3 regions of the Streptomyces sp. NPDC054834 genome follow, and region 3 is predicted to be linked to each of the others. Evidence: predicted binding sites of a transcription regulator. Region 3 holds the regulator's gene; each other region holds the start of a gene.

Evidence for each region. The regulator HrcA, encoded in region 3, represses chaperone genes, less so after heat shock. The targets are predictions, from matches to a motif close to TTNGCACTCNGNNNNNCNGAGTGCNAA.
Region 1: the regulator HrcA is predicted to act here: its motif matches at 1,510-1,536, upstream of groES (co-chaperone GroES).
Region 2: the regulator HrcA is predicted to act here: its motif matches at 1,199-1,225, upstream of groL (chaperonin GroEL).

The regions. Positions count from the first base shown of each region.
Region 1 covers NZ_JBSGZV010000004.1:116,677-119,951, reverse strand. The annotation lists gene groL (chaperonin GroEL) at 1-921, opposite strand, end outside; gene groES (co-chaperone GroES) at 1,055-1,363, opposite strand; gene ACWGJM_RS07805 (hypothetical protein) at 1,684-2,370, opposite strand; gene ACWGJM_RS07800 (polysaccharide deacetylase family protein) at 2,370-3,275, opposite strand, start outside.
Region 2 covers NZ_JBSGZV010000001.1:375,360-378,634, reverse strand. The annotation lists gene thrC (threonine synthase) at 1-15, shown strand, start outside; gene ACWGJM_RS01730 (ubiquitin-like small modifier protein 1) at 126-401, shown strand; gene ACWGJM_RS01725 (cold-shock protein) at 862-1,068, shown strand; gene groL (chaperonin GroEL) at 1,389-3,011, shown strand.
Region 3 covers NZ_JBSGZV010000013.1:16,896-20,170, reverse strand. The annotation lists gene dnaJ (molecular chaperone DnaJ) at 1-974, opposite strand, end outside; gene hrcA (heat-inducible transcriptional repressor HrcA) at 975-1,991, opposite strand; gene ACWGJM_RS19130 (MBL fold metallo-hydrolase) at 2,165-2,890, shown strand; gene ACWGJM_RS19125 (DUF3097 domain-containing protein) at 2,922-3,275, shown strand, end outside.

The sequences.
Region 1 (3,275 bases), on a different contig from region 3:
GAGGCCGACCTCCTCGGAGATGACCGTGGCGCCGGTGAGGACCGCCATGTCCTGGAGCATCGCCTTGCGGCGGTCACCGAAGCCGGGGGCCTTGACCGCGACCGCGTTGAAGGTGCCGCGGATCTTGTTCACGACGAGGGTGGAGAGGGCCTCACCCTCGACGTCCTCGGCGATGATCAGCAGCGGCTTGGAGGCACCGGCCTGGATGACCTTCTCCAGCAGCGGCAGCAGGTCCTGGATCGAGGAGATCTTGCCCTGGTTGATGAGGATGTACGGGTCCTCGAGGACGGCCTCCATGCGCTCCTGGTCCGTCACGAAGTACGGCGACAGGTAACCCTTGTCGAAGGCCATGCCCTCGGTGAAGTCCAGCTCCAGACCGAAGGTGTTGGACTCCTCGACGGTGATGACACCGTCCTTGCCGACCTTGTCCATCGCCTCGGCGATGAGCTCGCCGACCTGCTGGTCCTGGGCGGACAGCGCGGCGACGGCGGCGATGTCGGACTTCTCGTCGATCGGCCGGGCCGAGGCGAGCAGGTCCTCGGACACCGCGGCGACGGCGGCGTCGATGCCCTTCTTCAGGGCGGCCGGGGAGGCACCGGCGGCGACGTTCTTCAGGCCCTCGCGGACGAGCGCCTGGGCCAGCACGGTGGCGGTGGTCGTACCGTCACCCGCGATGTCGTTGGTCTTGGTCGCCACCTCCTTCACCAGCTGGGCGCCGAGGTTCTCGTACGGGTCCTCGATCTCCACCTCACGGGCGATGGTGACGCCGTCGTTGGTGATGGTCGGGGCGCCGAACTTCTTGTCGATGACGACGTTGCGGCCCTTGGGGCCGATCGTCACCTTGACCGTGTCGGCGAGCTTGTTGACGCCGCGCTCGAGGGCGCGACGGGCGTCCTCGTCGAACTTCAGGATCTTCGCCATGGGAGCGTAGCCCTCTCGGGAAATCTAGGGTGCAAATAATGCTGTCGGTCAAACGAACTGCGCCCCCGGCGCCCGGCTTGTTAACGGTCGCGGGGGCCGAGGGCGCAGCTCGAAGCAGGAATGCTCGAGGTGATTACTTCTCGATGATCGCGAGCACGTCGCGAGCCGAGAGAACGAGGTACTCCTCGTTGTTGTACTTCACCTCGGTGCCGCCGTACTTGCTGTAGAGCACGACGTCGCCGACGGAGACGTCGAGCGGAAGACGGTTACCGTCCTCGAAGCGGCCCGGGCCCACGGCCAGGACGACGCCCTCCTGGGGCTTCTCCTTGGCGGTGTCCGGAATGACCAGGCCCGAAGCCGTGGTCTGCTCGGCGTCCAGCGGCTGGACCACGATGCGGTCCTCGAGCGGCTTGATGGCAACCTTGGAGCTGGCGGTCGTCACGATCCGACCTCCCCCTTCGGAGATCTCACGGGGTTAACTGTCTGAGGTGGCGACCAGGTCGATCCGTCGTCGCGGGTGCCGGACCTGCCCGTCGCTGTGTTGGCACTCTCCTCTGTCGAGTGCCAGACCCGAGACTATGACCGCGATTAGCACTCGGTCAAGCGGAGTGCCAATTGCCGTGCGGCGCGTCTGCCGTGGGGCGGGTTCAGCGGGCGTCTGCTGGGGCTGCCGCCCCCAGGCCTCCGCTTCGGCCTGGACGGCCTCGTCCTCAAACGCCGGACGGGCTGGATGGGGCTGAGCAGCGCTCAGAAGTGTCGTCCTCAGATGTAGTCCTCCAAGCGGCCCACCGTCAGGCCCCGGGCCTGCACCTGGCGCAGGAGGCGCAGGGCGGTGGGTTCTTCGGGGGCCATCCGGATGATGTCGCCGGGGCGGAGGTGGTGGGCGCCCCTGGTGTAGGTGAGGGTGTCGGCGGTCATGGAGACGCGCCAGAGGACCACTGCCGAGACGCCGCAGTCGGCGGCGGCCCGCAGGGTGGTGGTGTCGTACGTGCCGTGGGGCGGACGGAAGAGGCGGGAGCGGGGTTTCTGCCGCCGGCCGCAGACCTCGGCGCTGTCGGTGAGGAACATGGTGACCGGGAGGCGCAGTTCGCGGACCATGTCGACGAAGCGCGGGTCCTTCTCGGCGGTGTCGTCGTAGGTGAGGAAGACGACCTTGTCGGGGGTGGGGACGCGGTCGACGACGGGGGGCAGGGAGGCGCCCCTGCGGCGGCGGGCGCGGGGGCGGAGCGGAACGCGGGCCGGGGGTTTCGGGGCGGGGACCAGCGGGGTCCGCAGACCCCAGTGGCGGTACGCCAGGTCGCGGGCGGGCGCGGGCTGCCGTACCCGCTGGGCCGCTTTCTCGCCCAGTCGTTCGATGGGGTCGACGGACTGGGCGCAGCCGGTGACGAGGAGTGCGGCCCCGGTGAGCGCGGCGGCGGCCAGGGCCCGGTGTCGCCGCCACCGCCGCATCACAGGTAGTCCTCCAGGCGGGCCACCGCGTACCCCTCGCGGGTGACCCTGTTCAGGAACCGGCGCATGTCGTCGATCATCGTGCCGTTCCAGTCGTCCCGTCCCCGGAAGTGGGTCAGGACGATGTCGCCGGGGTGCAGGCTCTGGTCGTCCTCCCGGTACTCCCAGTGGTCGACGAAGACCTCCTCGTCCCAGATGGGCGCGTACTTGATGCCGCAGGACTTGGCGGCGACGAGGGTGTCACGGTTGTAGTTGCCGTAGGGCGGGCGGAAGACGGTCGGGCTCTTGCCGAACTGCTTGCGCATGATCCGCTGCATGCCGCAGATCTCGTCATGCTGCTCCTCGTAGGACAGGCCCGGCAGGTAGGGGTGGGTGAGGGTGTGGTTGTTGAGGGTGATGCCCTTGCCCTGCATCTTGCGGAAGTAGCCGTAGTCGTTCTCGACCAGGTAGTTGCTGAGGAACGCGGTGTAGGGGATCTTCAGGTCGCTCATCATGCGCAGGAAGGCCGGGTCCTTCTCGGCGCCGTCGTCGATGGTGAGAAAGACGACCTTCTGCTTGGTGGGGATCGTGGTGAAGACGGGGGGCAGGTTCAGTTCCTCCTGGCCGTGGACCTCGAATCCGGCGCGGGCGGTGATCCTCGGTTTGCGGGCGGGGGGCGGCGGAGGCGTCAGGGGGGCCGCGTCCAGACCCCAGCGTTTCGCGGCGGCGACCAGGGCGGCGTGGGAGGCGCGCAGCCGGGAGGCGTAGGAGTCCAGGGCCTCGGCGGGCGCCTGCTGGTGCTGCTGGCCCGGGGCCGGCCGGACATTCGGTGCGGTGCCGGGTGCCGTACAGCCGGAGACGACACCGCCGGAGACGACGGCGGCCATGGCGAGCGCGACCGGGCCGCTGCGGGTGGCCGCTCGCCT
Region 2 (3,275 bases), on a different contig from region 3:
GCCGGCCTCGCGTAGACGTTCTGACTGCGGGCCGGCGAGGGCCGGCCGCGCCCTCGCGGCGGCAGCCGCGTCTCAGAACAGCCCCGCGCGCCCAGCCCCGCTTACCCGACCGGAGGTCACACCGCATGAGCGTCACCGTCCGCATCCCGACCATCCTGCGCACCTACACGGGCGGCCAGGCCGAGGTCAAGGCCGAGGGTGCGACCCTCGCCGACGTCATCTCCGACCTGGAGAAGAACCACACCGGTATCGCCGCCCGCGTCCTGGACGACCAGGGCAAGCTGCGCCGCTTCGTCAATGTGTACGTCAACGACGACGACGTGCGTTTTGAGCAGGGTCTGGAAACGGCGACCCCGGACGGCGCGGGCGTCTCCATCATTCCGGCCGTCGCCGGCGGCTGACGCGGTCGGCGCGGCTGACAGAATGACAGATCATTACCGTCGGTAACACCGGTTACCGAGTGTTCATCGAATTGCCCCCTCCGTGAGAGAAGCGGAGGGGGCAATTCAGTGTGATTGAGCGCGGTACAGTTGGGGAACGCGCTCCAGAACCCCGGGTCGAGAACCCCGGATTCGCACCGCACACCCGACAAGAAGTAGCCAAACTGTGCGTGCCTTTTGAGCCTTATGAGCCTTTTATGGGGTCCGACTTGCCCTGAATTCAGCCGAATTTTTGGCAGATTCCCGACCGCACCCGTCCAGATTTCTCGTCCGATTGACCTGTTGCAGACGGCAGTTGGACAGATACATTCAGCCGCGGTCGACGCGTTCCGGCGCACGCCCCCAATCCTTGGGGGGTGAGGTCTGACCCGGATCCGCGAGGTGTGGATCTGTGCAAGGGCCAGTAATAGGGGAGTTAGGCATGGCTCAGGGCACCGTCAAGTGGTTCAACGCGGAGAAGGGGTACGGCTTCATCGCGGTCGACGGTGGTGCGGATGTTTTCGTCCACTACAGCGCGATCCAGATGGACGGTTACCGCACCCTGGAAGAGGGTCAGCGGGTCGATTTCGAGATCTCGCAGGGCCAGAAGGGGCCGCAGGCGGACATGGTTCGGCTCGCGACCAGCTGAAGCACGCGCCGACTGACAGCGACGTTCTTCTGTACATCTTCGAAGGGCTCGTACCCCCCGGGGTACGAGCCCTTCGGCCTGCCCGGACGCCGTGGCGGCCCGCTGTTCACCTGGGGATCCGCTCGAGCCGCTTGCACTCGGCATGGGCGAGTGCTAATCATTGGCGTTAGCACTCTGAAGGTGAGAGTGACAACGAAGGACCGGGTCGGTGAGGCCCGCAGGCCAAGTGGGGCAAGGAACCACGGGGTCCGCGAGCCGTCCGTCGCGGGCGCGGGCGCGGTCCGAAGGAATCACCCCCAGTCCTGGAGGGACCACTTCACATGGCCAAGATCATCGCGTTCGACGAGGAGGCGCGGCGCGGCCTCGAGCGCGGCATGAACCAGCTCGCGGACGCCGTGAAGGTGACGCTCGGCCCCAAGGGCCGCAACGTCGTCCTCGAGAAGAAGTGGGGCGCCCCCACGATCACCAACGATGGTGTCTCCATCGCCAAGGAGATCGAGCTCGAGGACCCGTACGAGAAGATCGGCGCCGAGCTGGTCAAGGAAGTCGCCAAGAAGACGGACGACGTCGCCGGTGACGGTACGACCACCGCGACCGTTCTCGCCCAGGCCCTGGTCAAGGAGGGCCTGCGCAACGTAGCCGCCGGCGCCAACCCGATGGCCCTCAAGCGCGGTATCGAGAAGGCCGTCGAGGCCGTCTCCGCCGCCCTGCTGGAGCAGGCGAAGGACGTCGAGACCAAGGAGCAGATCGCTTCCACGGCCTCCATCTCCGCCGCCGACACCCAGATCGGCGAGCTCATCGCCGAGGCCATGGACAAGGTCGGCAAGGAAGGCGTCATCACCGTCGAGGAGTCCCAGACCTTCGGTCTGGAGCTGGAACTCACCGAGGGTATGCGCTTCGACAAGGGCTACATCTCGGCGTACTTCGCCACCGACATGGAGCGTATGGAGGCCGTCCTCGACGACCCGTACATCCTGATCGCCAACTCCAAGATCTCCTCGGTCAAGGACCTGCTCCCGCTCCTGGAGAAGGTCATGCAGTCGGGCAAGCCGCTGCTGATCATCGCCGAGGACGTCGAGGGCGAGGCCCTGTCGACCCTGGTCGTCAACAAGATCCGCGGCACCTTCAAGTCCGTCGCCGTCAAGGCCCCGGGCTTCGGCGACCGCCGCAAGGCCATGCTCGGCGACATCGCCATCCTCACGGGCGGCGAGGTCATCTCCGAGGAGGTCGGGCTCAAGCTGGAGAACGCCACCCTCGACCTGCTGGGCAAGGCCCGCAAGGTGGTCATCACCAAGGACGAGACCACCATCGTCGACGGCGCCGGCTCCTCCGACCAGGTCAACGGCCGCGTCAACCAGATCCGCGCCGAGATCGAGAACAGCGACTCCGACTACGACCGCGAGAAGCTCCAGGAGCGCCTGGCCAAGCTCGCGGGCGGCGTGGCCGTCATCAAGGCCGGTGCCGCCACCGAGGTCGAGCTCAAGGAGCGCAAGCACCGCATCGAGGACGCCGTCCGCAACGCCAAGGCGGCCGTCGAGGAGGGCATCGTCGCCGGTGGTGGCGTGGCCCTGCTCCAGGCCTCCCAGGTCTTCGAGAAGCTGGAGCTCGAGGGTGACGAGGCGACCGGCGCCAACGCCGTGAAGCTCGCGCTGGAGGCCCCGCTGAAGCAGATCGCCGTCAACGCCGGCCTCGAGGGCGGTGTCGTGGTGGAGAAGGTGCGCAACCTGACCCCGGGCCACGGCCTGAACGCCGCGACCGGCGAGTACGTCGACCTGGTCAAGGAAGGCATCATCGACCCGGCGAAGGTGACCCGTTCGGCTCTTCAGAACGCCGCCTCCATCGCCGCGCTGTTCCTCACCACCGAGGCCGTCATCGCCGACAAGCCGGAGAAGGCCGCCGCGCCCGCCGGTGGCGGTATGCCGGGCGGTGACATGGACTTCTGATCGGCCGGTTCCGGTTGATCTGCGTCCTTACCGAGGGCGGTATCTCCTGCTGACGCGGGGGGTACCGCCCTCGGGCGTGTCAGAGGCCCGCCCCGGCGGGGAGCGGTGTCCGCGTTCAGGTACTGCGGCCGACTCTCAGGGCGTGGTGTTCCCACACCACCGTGTAGGTCACGAAGCGGCTTCCCGGCGGTCTTCCCGGGAAACTACGCAGACCGGCGGGTGCGTGCGCTATGTCCATTTTGCTGTCGCTTCGGTGGGTCGAGG
Region 3 (3,275 bases):
ATCAGGTCACCCCGGCCGCCGCCGCGCAGATGCGTGACGCCCCGGTTGTGCAGCGGGATCGACTGGCCGGACTGGGTGCCCGGGCGGATGTCGACCTCCTCCATGCCGTCCAGCGTCTCCAGCGGCACCTTGGTGCCGAGGGAGGCCGCGGTCATCGGGATGGTGACCGTGCAGTGCAGGTCGTCGCCGCGCCGCTGGAAGGTGGAGTGCGGCAGCTCGTGGATCTCGACGTACAGGTCACCGGCGGGACCGCCGCCCGGCCCGACCTCGCCCTCACCGGCGAGCTGGATGCGGGTGCCGTTGTCGACACCGGCCGGAATCTTCACGGTCAGGGTCCGCCGGGAGCGTACGCGGCCGTCGCCGGCGCACTCCGGGCACGGCGTCGGCACGACCGTGCCGAAGCCCTGGCACTGCGGGCAGGGGCGCGAGGTCATGACCTGGCCCAGGAAGGACCGGGTGACCTGGGACACCTCACCGCGGCCGCGGCACATGTCGCACGTCTGGGCGGTCGTGCCCGGCGCGGCACCCTCGCCGTTGCAGGTGTTGCAGACCACCGCCGTGTCGACCTGGATGTCCTTGGTCGTACCGAAGGCCGCCTCGTCCAGCTCGACCTCGATGCGGATCATCGCGTCCTGGCCGCGCCTCGTCCGCGAGCGCGGGCCGCGCTGGGACGCCGTACCGAAGAAGGCGTCCATGATGTCGGAGAAGTTGCCGAAGCCACCGGCCCCGAAGCCTCCCGCGCCGGCGCCGCCGGACTGCGAGAGCGGATCGCCGCCGAGGTCGTAGACCTGCTTCTTCTGCGGGTCCGACAGCACCTCGTAGGCGGCGTTGATCTCCTTGAAGCGCTCCTGCGTCTTGGGATCAGGATTGACGTCCGGATGCAGCTCGCGCGCGAGCCGACGGAAGGCCTTCTTGATCTCTTCCTGCGACGCGTCGCGGCGCACGCCGAGAACGGCGTAGTAGTCCGTGGCCACTTACGACTCCGCCAGGATCTGTCCGACGTACCGTGCCACTGCGCGTACCGCTCCCATCGTTCCCGGGTAGTCCATGCGGGTCGGTCCGACCACGCCGAGCTTGGCAACCGCCTCGCCGCCCGAACCGTAGCCGACCGACACCACCGACGTGGAGTTGAGTCCCTCATGGGCGTTCTCGTGGCCGATGCGCACGGTCATGCCCGAATCCTTCGCCTCGCCCAGCAACTTGAGCAGGACGACCTGCTCCTCCAGTGCTTCGAGCACCGGCCGGATGGTGAGGGGAAAGTCATGTCCGAAACGGGTGAGATTGGCGGTACCGCCGATCATCAGCCGCTCCTCATTCTCCTCGACGAGTGTCTCCAGCAGGGTGGAGAGCACGGTCGAGACCGTACCGCGATCCTCTGCGTCGAAGCCCTCCGGGAGGTCCTCGACCAGCCGCGGCACATCCGCGAACCGGCGACCCGCGACCCGGCTGTTCAGCCGCGCGCGCAGATCCGCCAGAGACGCCTCGCCGAACGGGGCCGGACAGTCGACCATCCGCTGCTCGACCCGGCCGGTGTCCGTGATCAGCACGAGCATCACACGCGCGGGGGCGAGCGAGAGCAGCTCCACGTGCCGCACGGTCGAGCGGGTCAGCGAAGGGTACTGCACGACCGCGACCTGCCGGGTCAGCTGCGCGAGCAGCCGCACCGTGCGGGCCACGACGTCGTCGAGGTCGACGGCGCCGTCGAGGAAGTTCTGGATCGCCCGCCGCTCGGGGGCGGTCATCGGCTTGACGCCCGCGAGCTTGTCGACGAAGAGCCGGTAGCCCTTGTCGGTGGGGATGCGCCCGGCGCTGGTGTGCGGCTGGGCGATGTACCCCTCGTCCTCCAGGGCCGCCATGTCGTTGCGGACGGTGGCCGGGGAGACGCCGAGGCTGTGCCGCTCGGTGAGCGCTTTCGAGCCGACGGGCTCCTCGGTGCCGACGTAGTCCTGGACGATGGCGCGCAGCACCTGAAGCCTGCGTTCACTCAGCATCCGCGCACACCTCCAGAAAGTCGTCCCCTGCGGCCCTCGGGCCCTTCGCCTGGCACTCTGCGCTTGTGAGTGCCAGCATTCCCCGGCCCAGTGTACGGCCGTGGGGTACACCCCGGGCAAGGCCGGTTCGTGCCGCTGTACCTGGGTGTGGTCGTACCCGCTAGCGTCGCGGTATGACCGTGACTTGGGAAGAGCTGGGGTGGGAGCGGGTGGCCGCCGGGGTGGGGCGGGTCCGGCTGCCGCATTGGGACTGCACGACGGGGCTGGTCCTCGGCGAGGGTACGGCGCTCGTGGTGGACGCCGGGTCGAGTCTCGCCGAAGGCGCGCTCCTGCGCGCACAGGCGCAGGAGCTGGCCGGGGGCCGTGTGACCCATCTCGCGCTCACCCACCCCCATTTCGACCATGTGCTCGGTGCGGCGGCCTTCGCGGGCGCGGAGATGTTCGCGGCGGTGGGCATGGACGCGCTGCTCACGCACGAACGCGCGGAGCTCCGCCTGGACGCCGTCCGGCAGGGCCTGCCGGTGGCGGAGGCGGACGAGGCGGTGAACGCTCTTCCCGTGCCCCGCCATCTGGTCTCGGGCGAGTGGACCCTCGACCTCGGCGGCGGCCGCCAGGCGCTGCTGGCCAACGTGGGCCCGGGGCACAGCGCCCACGACCTCGTGGTCCTCGTCCCCGGCGAGCCCGAGGTGGTGTTCTGCGGCGACCTGGTCGAGGAGTCCGGCGAACCGCAGGCCGGCCCCGACGCCGTACCGTCCCAGTGGCCCGCCGCCCTCGACCGGCTGCTCGACCTCGGGGGCGAGGACGCGCTGTACGTGCCCGGTCACGGAGCGGTGGTGGACGCGGCGTTCGTGCGGCGGCAGCGCGACGAGTTGGCGGCGCGTTTCGGCGTGTCGCCCTGATGGCGGTACGGCTTCTCCTATCGTCTGCCGAATGCGCCAGTACTCCGCCGACCTGACCCCTCCGTGGAAGAAGCCGAAGCCCGTCCCGGAGGTCCCGGCGGAGGGCGGTCTGGTGGTGGAGGAGCCCGGCACCGGATTCTGCGGCGCGGTGATCCGCTGCGAGGCGGGCACGGTGACCCTGGAGGACCGCTTCGGCAAGCACCGGGTGTTTCCGCTGGAGCCGCGCGGGTTCCTGCTCGAGGGCAGGGTGGTCACGCTGGTGCGGCCGCCGTCGTCGGCTCCGCTACGTCCCGCCCGCACCGCCTCCGGTTCGGTCGCCGTCCCCGGCGCACGCGCGCGCGTGGCCCGCGCCGGGCGCATCTACGTCGAGGGCCGGCACGACGCG